Linked DNA regions of Pelorhabdus rhamnosifermentans. The protein of the gene in region 1 interacts with the protein of each later gene in a pairwise test. Links are inferred from orthologs where the notes say so. Each region holds a gene or a part of one and is shown on either strand. Other genes may lie near its edges.

Region 1 (5,217 bases):
CGGTTTGTTGGAAGTCATCGAGGTTCAGCCAGCAAGCAAACGAAAAATGACTGCCCAGGAATGTATCTGTGGTTACTGCATTCATCCTGGCGATTTGATGGGGTAGAGGTGTGAGTTTATGCTGGAAGTGGTGAGTCGACCACAAAAAAGACTGTTTTTAGTGTTGATCCTGGTCAGTTTGCTCATTGCTGGTTTTTTCAGTTACTGGCTATGGAAAATTAGCATACCTGGTTTAGCCGTGATTAGTAGTTATCTGCCTTGGATGATTGGCCTAGTGCTTGGCACTATTTTATTGATCATTATGGCGGGTGTGACAGGCATTGTTTTGGCTATTATGGGATTTCGCACGCCGCGCTTTTTTCAGGGGATTGCTTGGTCGGCTATTAATATGTTATTTCCCATGACAATTACGATCGGTAAACTATTTGATGTGGACAAGGAACGGATTGAACGCTCGTTTATTGAATTGAGTAATCATTTAATTCGGCAAAAACATATTATTGTCAAGCCGGAACAACTGCTTATTTTAACGCCTCACTGTATTCAACAGGAAAATTGTCCACATAAAGTTACGAAAACCATTACGAATTGTCGTCGTTGTGGTGCTTGTCAAGTAGGTGACTTAGCTGCTTTAGCGGAATATTATGGTGTCCATTTGGCCATTGTTACAGGCGGAACTTTGGCACGCAAGGTTGTGAAAACGATTCGTCCTCACGCTGTGCTTGCTATTGCCTGTGAACGGGATTTAACAAGCGGTATTCAAGATGTCTTTCCTTTACCTGTCATTGGTGTTTTAAATCAGCGACCTTGCGGTCCTTGTTGTAATACGCGTGTTGATATGACACTTGTCGAACAAACAGTGCAAAAATTTTTAGGCCAAAGCCGAGTGGAGTAATCAAATGAAAGCAAGAGAAATTGCCTTACACATTGTCAATGAAGTAGAAAATAATGGGGCTTACGCCAATATTGTTTTGGCAAAAAGTTTAACGGCCCATCAGTTAAGTGATCAAGATCGCCGTTTTGTAACAGAACTTGTGTATGGCACAGTAAGGTCCAAAGAAACGATTGATTATTTTCTAAAAAAATTTATTAGTCGAGGACTGGCTAGTTTGTCGCCTGTCATTTTAAATATTTTGCGCCTTGGGGTGTACCAACTCGTGTTTTTGACGAAAGTCCCCGTCTCTGCTGCTTGCAATCAGTCAGTAGAATTGGCTAAAAAATATGGCCATGCCGGCACGGTGAAATTTGTGAATGGTGTACTGCGCAATATGGCTCGTCACGAGGAAAAACTGACTTATCCGGATAAACAGCAGGACCCTGTGCGGTATCTGTCCCTTGTCTATTTTCATCCCGCGTGGATGGTAGAAAGGTGGCTGAAACGCTTTAGTTTTGATGAAACAGAGGCTTTATGCCAGGCCAATAATGAGATTTTACCACTGAGCCTCAGGACGAATACGCTTAAAATTGATCGGATAGCACTGTTAGAGAGATTAAGAGCCGAGGGAGTCATTTGCGAGGCAGCGCCGCTTGTTCCTGAGGGCATTCTTTGTTCAAAACATCCGTCATTAGGCAGTTTAGCTTCCCTCAAAGAGGGGCTGTTTCAGGTACAGGATTTGAGTTCGATGCTTGTGGCCCATGTACTTGATCCAAAACCAGGTGAATATATTATTGATGCTTGCAGCGCGCCAGGGGGAAAAAGCACTCATATGGCGGCGTTGATGAAAAATCGCGGGCGTATTTTAGCTATTGATCTTTATGAGCACAAACTCGCTTTGATTAAGCAAAATGCGCAGCGCTTAGGCATGGATATGATTGAAACGCGCGCTCTTGATGCGACAGATTTGGTAGCCGCTCATGTGGGGCAGGCTGACAGGGTCCTCGTTGATGCACCTTGTTCCGGTCTGGGGATTTTACGGCACAAGGCAGATGCCAGATGGCGCAAAAGTGAAGCTTTGCTGATGGAGCTTCCTCCTTTGCAGATAGCTATTTTAGAGAGTGCCGCCAAGTGTCTTAAAGGGAACGGCATCCTTGTTTATAGCACTTGTACGATTGAACCGGAAGAAAATGGTGATGTTGTACAGAAATTTTTAGCGGCTCATCCTGAATTTGTATTAGAAGAGACTGGTCGCTATCTTCCTTGCCCTGTACCTGGCTTTTTTGTCCAGTATTTACCACATAAGGATCATCAGGATGGCTTTTTTATTGCGCGTATGCGCCTGAAAGCTTAAGGACAGGGAGGAGGCTGAAATTTTGGGAGTTAATTTATTTGGTTTATCGGCTCAGGAAATCGCGGAGGTTATTGCGCCTTATGGGCTAAAGGCTTTTCGCGGGAAACAAATTGCTAAAGGAATGTATCAACGGTTTCTGGCTGACTTTCAGGATATGACGGATCTGAGTAAAGCAGATCGTGCTTTACTTAGTGAACATTTTTCAATTGATACGGTGACCGTGAAAGCGGAGCAACATTCGAAAGACGGAAAAACAAGCAAATATTTATTGGCCTTTGTTGGTGGTGATTGCGTAGAAACAGTACTCATGCGTCAACCTTATGGCAATAGTATCTGTATTTCTACCCAAGTAGGGTGTGCCATGGGATGTTTATTTTGTGCTTCGACTTTAAATGGACTTGTACGGAATTTAACAGTAGGCGAGATATTGGCGCAGGTAGTTTTTATGCAACAACAACTTGCAGTGGCGCAGCAAAAAGTCGATACGATTGTTGTCATGGGTTCAGGTGAGCCTTTGCACAACTATGATCATTTAGTTCAGTTTTTGAAACTTTGTCATGAAGACTATGTCTTTCATTTGGGATACCGTCATATTACGGTGTCTACAGCAGGCATTGTGCCGAAAATTTATGCTCTTGCCAAAGAGCAACTTCCTGTAACTCTATCAATTTCGCTTCATGCTCCGACTGATGAGCTTCGTTCACGCCTCATGCCTGTGAATAGGCGATTTTCTCTTGCGGATCTTTTGACAGCAGGTGATGCTTATGCAATGGAGACTGGACGACGTGTTACTTATGAATACATCCTCATTGCTGGAGTCAATGACGGCGAGGAACAAGCTCGTCTGCTGGCAAAACTTATGAAAGGCAAGCTGGCTAATGTCAATTTGATTCCGGTAAATCCTGTTGTTGAGCGTGGGCTAGCGCGGCCGAAGGCTGAGCAAATGGAACGATTTGCTAAAGTTTTAGAAGAACGTCATATTACGGTGACGGTGAGACGAGAAATGGGTGGTGACATTCAAGCCGCTTGTGGTCAGCTTCGCCATCAGATTTTAGCAGGAAAAGACGTTAAATGATCTTGAATTTTTTGACTATGCGATAAAATTCGCATATAATGATTTATAAGTTACAAAATTTCGCATATTGGAGTGTCTGTTGTGAAATTTGTGCGCAATTTAGAGAATCTTTTTGAGAAATATATAGAAGGCTATTGTAATGCGAAATTTTCTGGCGATTTACAGCCAGCTGAAATTGCTAAACATGTGATTCGCGAAATGGAAAATAAACGTTCCATCGGAATTTCCAAGACTTATGTACCGAATCACTATTGTATCGCTCTTGGTACACATGATTATGAAAATCTTTTGCCTGTTGTGGCAGCGATTCAAGACGAGCTTTCCCAACATTTATTTGCAGCACTTGAGAGAAGGGGCTATACGATTTTAGGGCAGCCTAGTTTTGAGTTTGTGGCAGATTCCACTGCGAAGAAAAATAGTTTTAGCGTGGAGGGGGAATTTACGGAAGCCATTCCGTATGAGAAAACGGTGCAACAGTCTAAGGCAACGGATGAGCCTACAGATTTTGGTCAAACGAAAAAATTTACTCGAACACCTGTAGTTGGGCAGGAATCTCCTAAGTTTCAGGGGCTCATTACCGTTGTGGAAGGTCCTGATGAAGGACTAAAAATTCCAGTGGGTACGCAACGCTTTCATATGGGGCGGCGGGAGAGCAATGAACTTTCTCTGACTGATATGAATACGTCGCGTCTTCATGCTTATATCTCTTATGAAGCAGGTCAACATGTATTAAGCGATGCGCAGAGCCTCAATGGCACGTATGTGAATGGAAGCCGGATTAGCCGGAAAATACTGCAGTCAGGGGATCAAATTAAAATCGGTCACACCCTGCTAAGTTATGAGGTGATCTGATGTGACGCATATAGCTTTGCCTGTCATTAGTATTGGTCAGACTTTTGCAATCATTGGGATGTTTTTGCAGTATAGTTTATTGCTTTTAATTTATTATTTTTTATATCGCATCATTCATTTCGGCTACGGTGATCTTTCAAAGCAGCCACAAGCTGCTGCTCAGACGGATTCTATTCAAGAAAGTGCAGCAAGACTTGTTGTGATGAATCCAGGGAGTGAACAGCATCTTCAGACAGAGTATGTCATTCATGAAGGAATAACATTTGGGCGCAACAAGCATAATACGGTTATTTTAGAAGATCCATTTGTTTCGTATGAACATGCCTGTATTAGCCCTGTCAGGCAAGATTATGTTCTAACTGATTTACATAGTCGAAATGGTGTTTTTGTTAATGAAACCAAGATCCAGGCAGAATGGATGCTCAGTCCGGGTGATGAAATTCGGATCGGGGCTGTCATATTTCGGTTTGAGAGGTGAGCAACGTGTTAGCTTTTGTGAAAACAGACATTGGTTTAGTACGTGAAGTGAATGAAGATCAATTTGCATTTCAACCGCCGAACCTGTTTGTTGTTGCCGACGGAATGGGGGGGCATGTGGCAGGTGAAATTGCAAGTAAATTAGCTGTTACGACGATTGCCCAATATATTGATGAGCACTTCGATAGTGAGCATATTGAGCAGATGCTTGAACGAGCTGTTCATTTGGCTAATCAGCATATTTACGAACGTTCGCAGCAAGGTCGGCAGTATTTGGGAATGGGTACTACCGTAACGGCTTGTTATGTAGTAGATAATCTTCTTTACTGGGCCCATGTAGGCGATAGTCGGATGTATCTTCTTCATGGCAGTGAACTCAAGCAAATTACAGATGATCATTCGCTTGTTGGTGAATTACTGCGTAATGGCACGATTACCAAAGCAGAAGCAGCCGTCCATCCCCAAAGAAATATTTTAACAAGGGCTGTTGGAACAAGTAGCAAAATTTTAGTTGATTCAGGTCATTTAGAATGGGAAAAAACAGATGTCATACTGCTTTGTACAGATGGTCTTAGCGGACTTGTT
Region 2 (3,892 bases), on another replicon or contig:
CATTAGAAGAAAAATTTGATAATACCGTTTTTATTACGGGATTTTTTACGAACGCTCTTCTTGCTGCAGCATTAGTTTATGTGGGTGATCGCTTGGGCATTGATTTGTATTATGTTGCAACGCTTGCTTTTGGACTACGGGTTTTTCAGAATCTTGCTATTATACGACGTTATTTTTTAAAGAAATAAATTTTTATAATGATGGATCATAAAAGCCAAGAAAAAAGACTTAAACGTCTTTTTCTTGGCTCATTTAAAATTATTAGGTTTCGTCTGTATTCATTGTTTCACTACTTAGTATACATGGAAAATCTTCTTTGTCATTTTCTTCAATCATTGTGGTTAGAGTGGTAAATGACTTTTCATCATCAGCCAGATTTTTGCCATTCCAAAAGTGATAAACGGGATGATTGAAAATTTCCATAAGTTGTTCACCTCCATTACTAAATAATCATAGTATTTCCTATTTACATTTGGAAAATAACAAGAAAAGCCGCTTTTTTATTAAAAAAAAAAGGGAAAACGCCAATTGTGTTGAAACATTATGAAAGGAAACATAATCATAGTTGCAGTGGATAAGTCTTTTTAAGTATAGATAGTGAAAAGAAACATAATCATGTTGCAGTGGGGGCCTCAAGCGTCATGAAGCAAGTTTTAGCAATTGATATTGGTACAAGCTGTATAAAGGTGTTGGCAGCTCAAGTGACTTCTGCGCAGATAGAGATTTTAGGCAGTGGCTCTGCTCCAACAAGTGGATATCGTCATGGTAAAGTTGAGCAGGTAGATTCGTTGGTGTCCTCGATACGTCAAGCCATAGATTGTGTGATGACAGCTGTTTCTGGATCATTTGACCTAATCTATATGGGGATCGGTTCACTTGATGTAAAGGCTGTAAATTTGTTTGGGACAGTTGCGCCACAACGTCCACAATCTTTATCAGCGGAAGATGGAGAAAGAGCTTGTCGTGCTTCGATTGCAGCTTTACCACTTGATGAGGCTATTGTACATTTAATTCCTTCTCAATATTTTGTAGATGATCGTCCAGTGGCTTTATTACCAGTTGGACAGCCTTGTCATTCTCTTAAAGTCAATACACACGTTATTTCTATACCGAAAGCATTGAAAAGTCAGTTAAATGCTGAATTAGCTCGAAATTCCATTCCAGCAATTAGTTTGGTTGCCACTAGCTATGCTGATGCCTTGGCGCTTACCGATCAAACTCAAAGTAAAACAAACTTTTTTATTATGGATATTGGTGCTGGAACTGTAGATGTGAGTTTTTATAATGAGGGAAAACGGGTATTTTCTGAGGCTTTGCCGTTTGGGGGAGAATATATTACCAGTGATATTATGCAAGCATTTAGTGTAAATCGCAATCACGCAGAAGGAATTAAGAAGTATTATGCGAAATTAGATAATAATCTACATCATCAAGAAGTAATCTTAGATTGCAATGATTACGGTACGACAGATAAAAATATTGCCTATGATTTTTTATATGATATTATTGAAAGTCGTACGGAAGAGCTTGTTGCTTTAATTTACCAAGGAGTGAAGGATTCAATTCCGTTAGATTTAGTCGAACGGCAAGCGTGTGAAGTTTATCTAACTGGCGGTTCATCTAAACTTCCAAGTTTTGTACGAGCTATTCATGATCGTTTTGGGCTTTCAGTAAAAACGGTTATGCCAACAAAGTTAGACAAAGAATACTTATGTCCAGAAAATACAGCTGGATACGGAATTTTGTTGTTTGCAGCCAGCCATTTGCCAGCTAAACAAGAAACATCAAGTGGCTGTCATATGTTTTTTCAAAAAATAAAAAATATGTTTGGTTCTTAACCACGCGAGGATATAAGGAGGAACAGGATCCATGCTTGAATTCGATATGGATTTAGATCAGTTTGCCAAGATTAAGGTTATTGGAGTAGGTGGCGGCGGTAGTAATGCCGTGAACCGTATGATCACTGCCGGATTGAAAGGTGTTGAATTTTTGACAGTCAATACGGATGCGCAGGCTTTACTATTATCGCAAGCTCAGAATCGCATTCAGATTGGTGAAAAGCTTACGAAAGGTCTTGGCGCTGGGGCAAATCCCGATGTCGGTGAAAAGGCGGCGCAAGAAAGCCGCGATGAGATTATTAAGGCCTTGCGCGGTGCAGACATGGTATTTGTTACGGCAGGCATGGGTGGCGGAACAGGTACAGGGGCAGCTCCCATTGTTGCTGAATGTGCTAAAGAAGTGGGGGCTTTAACGGTAGGTGTTGTAACCAAACCTTTCTCTTTTGAAGGGCGTCGTCGTCAAACTCAAGCAGAACGTGGTACAGCAAAATTAAAGGAAAAAGTGGATACGCTGATTACTATTCCGAATAATCGTCTCATGCAGGTTGCTGATAAAAAAACATCTATTATGGATGCTTTCCGAATGGCTGATGATGTACTTCGTCAAGGTGTTCAAGGTATATCTGATTTGATTGCTGTTCCAGGACTGATTAATCTGGATTTTGCTGATGTCAAAACCATTATGCTTGAGACAGGATCTGCTTTGATGGGTATTGGTGTTGGTACAGGCGAAGATCGTGCTGAAGCAGCTGCTGAAGCAGCCATTCGTAGTCCGCTATTGGAAACTTCTATTGAAGGAGCCAAGGGGGTACTCTTAAATATCACCGGTGGTGCTAGTCTGGGACTTTTTGAAGTCAATGCGGCTGCCGAAATTATTGCCGATGCGGCTGATCCGGAAGCGAATATTATTTTTGGTGCGGTCATTGATGAAGCCCTTGATGATGAGGTTCGGGTTACAGTTATTGCAACAGGTTTTGATCCTAAAGTAGAAAAAGTAGTACCAGGTAAAGTGGAAGCAGCACCTGTTTTGGAGTTTAAGGGTCGTGATCTTGAAATACCGACATTTATGAGACGCTAAATTTTTCTTTGAGAGTTACTTAGAAGCCAAGTTCCTGTTTATGCGGAACTTGGCTTTTATTATTGAAAAACTATTTTCGAAGAATGCTGTAACCGCATTCTTCGAAAATTTTGTAAAAATAAGCTCCGTGCATCTTTTTGGGAATATACATTTTAAAATGCCCTGAAAAAGAGTTATTATAATTAACGATTTATTTTGTTGTAATTATCGATTGCATATAAAAAATGAAAATCATAGAATTTAATTAGAAAATTGTTAGTTTGTGTTTTTTTAGTAATTCATTTTGTAATATTTTATAACCTGTGGAGGGACTGCGATGAATACAGGCGCTAAAAAAATTTTAATTGTTGTCACTGCTTTTTTTTGGTTTTCTATGTATACCTATGTGCCTATTCTGGCACCCTATGCACAAAGCTTAGGTGCTACTTATGATATGGTAGGACTTATTATTGGCTCTTATGGTTTGACACAGCTATTGTTACGCATACCTATTGGCGTGTTATCTGATGCCTGGGGCAATCGTAAATTTTTTGTTGTGATCGGTATTATACTTGCATCCTTAAGCAGCTTGGGTATGTGGCTATTTCCTATGGCTGGAGCATTGCTTCTGTTTCGGGGGTTGGCAGGTGTGGCGGCTTCAACATGGGTAGATTATACGGTACTTTATGCGAGTTATTTTCCCCAAAAAGAAGCTCCTAAGGCCATGGGCTATATTAATGCCGTCAATAATTTTGGACAAGTGGCAGCTATGTTATCAGGAGGGTACATTGCACAGCACATAGGAATGAATTCATCATTTATCCTTGGTGCTGTTGCTGGCAGCATTGGCATTGTGCTGAGCTTATTTGTGCGAGACAAGCATATGTCTCCAAAAGCAATCAAGGTGGACATCCTTATGGAAACATTGCATAATCGTCAATTGCTTTATCTTTCAGGGCTAGGAATTGTGTTACAGACCATTACGTTTGTTACTGTT

What was found. Proteins that work in one complex are often made in the same cells at the same time.
Region 2: the proteins of rlmN (region 1) and ftsZ interact in binary tests that used the Escherichia coli proteins (3 or more experiments, as listed by UniProt). The link is inferred for Pelorhabdus rhamnosifermentans from one-to-one orthologs.

The regions. Positions count from the first base shown.
Region 1 is NZ_JAHGVE010000004.1:93,294-98,510, forward strand. The notes cover bases 1,420-4,276. They hold rlmN (dual-specificity RNA methyltransferase RlmN), read left to right. Parts: upstream 1,420-2,250; coding sequence 2,251-3,303; downstream 3,304-4,276. Other genes in these bases: rsmB (16S rRNA (cytosine(967)-C(5))-methyltransferase RsmB), read left to right, coding at 1,420-2,228; Ga0466249_RS27095 (FHA domain-containing protein), read left to right, coding at 3,385-4,155; Ga0466249_RS27505 (FHA domain-containing protein), read left to right, coding at 4,157-4,276. Also shown: fmt (methionyl-tRNA formyltransferase), read left to right, coding at 1-106; Ga0466249_RS06535 (DUF116 domain-containing protein), read left to right, coding at 119-895; more of rsmB, read left to right, coding at 900-1,419; more of Ga0466249_RS27505, read left to right, coding at 4,277-4,633; Ga0466249_RS06560 (Stp1/IreP family PP2C-type Ser/Thr phosphatase), read left to right, coding at 4,639-5,217.
Region 2 is NZ_JAHGVE010000022.1:7,929-11,820, reverse strand. The notes cover bases 1,039-3,892. They hold ftsZ (cell division protein FtsZ), read left to right. Parts: upstream 1,039-1,869; coding sequence 1,870-2,916; downstream 2,917-3,892. Other genes in these bases: Ga0466249_RS19890 (MFS transporter), read left to right, coding at 3,233-3,892; Ga0466249_RS19900 (cell division FtsA domain-containing protein), read left to right, coding at 1,039-1,838. Outside these bases: Ga0466249_RS19910 (small basic family protein), read left to right, coding at 1-188; Ga0466249_RS19905 (hypothetical protein), read right to left, coding at 262-423; more of Ga0466249_RS19900, read left to right, coding at 642-1,038. UniProt on the Escherichia coli protein: Essential cell division protein that forms a contractile ring structure (Z ring) at the future cell division site. The regulation of the ring assembly controls the timing and the location of cell division.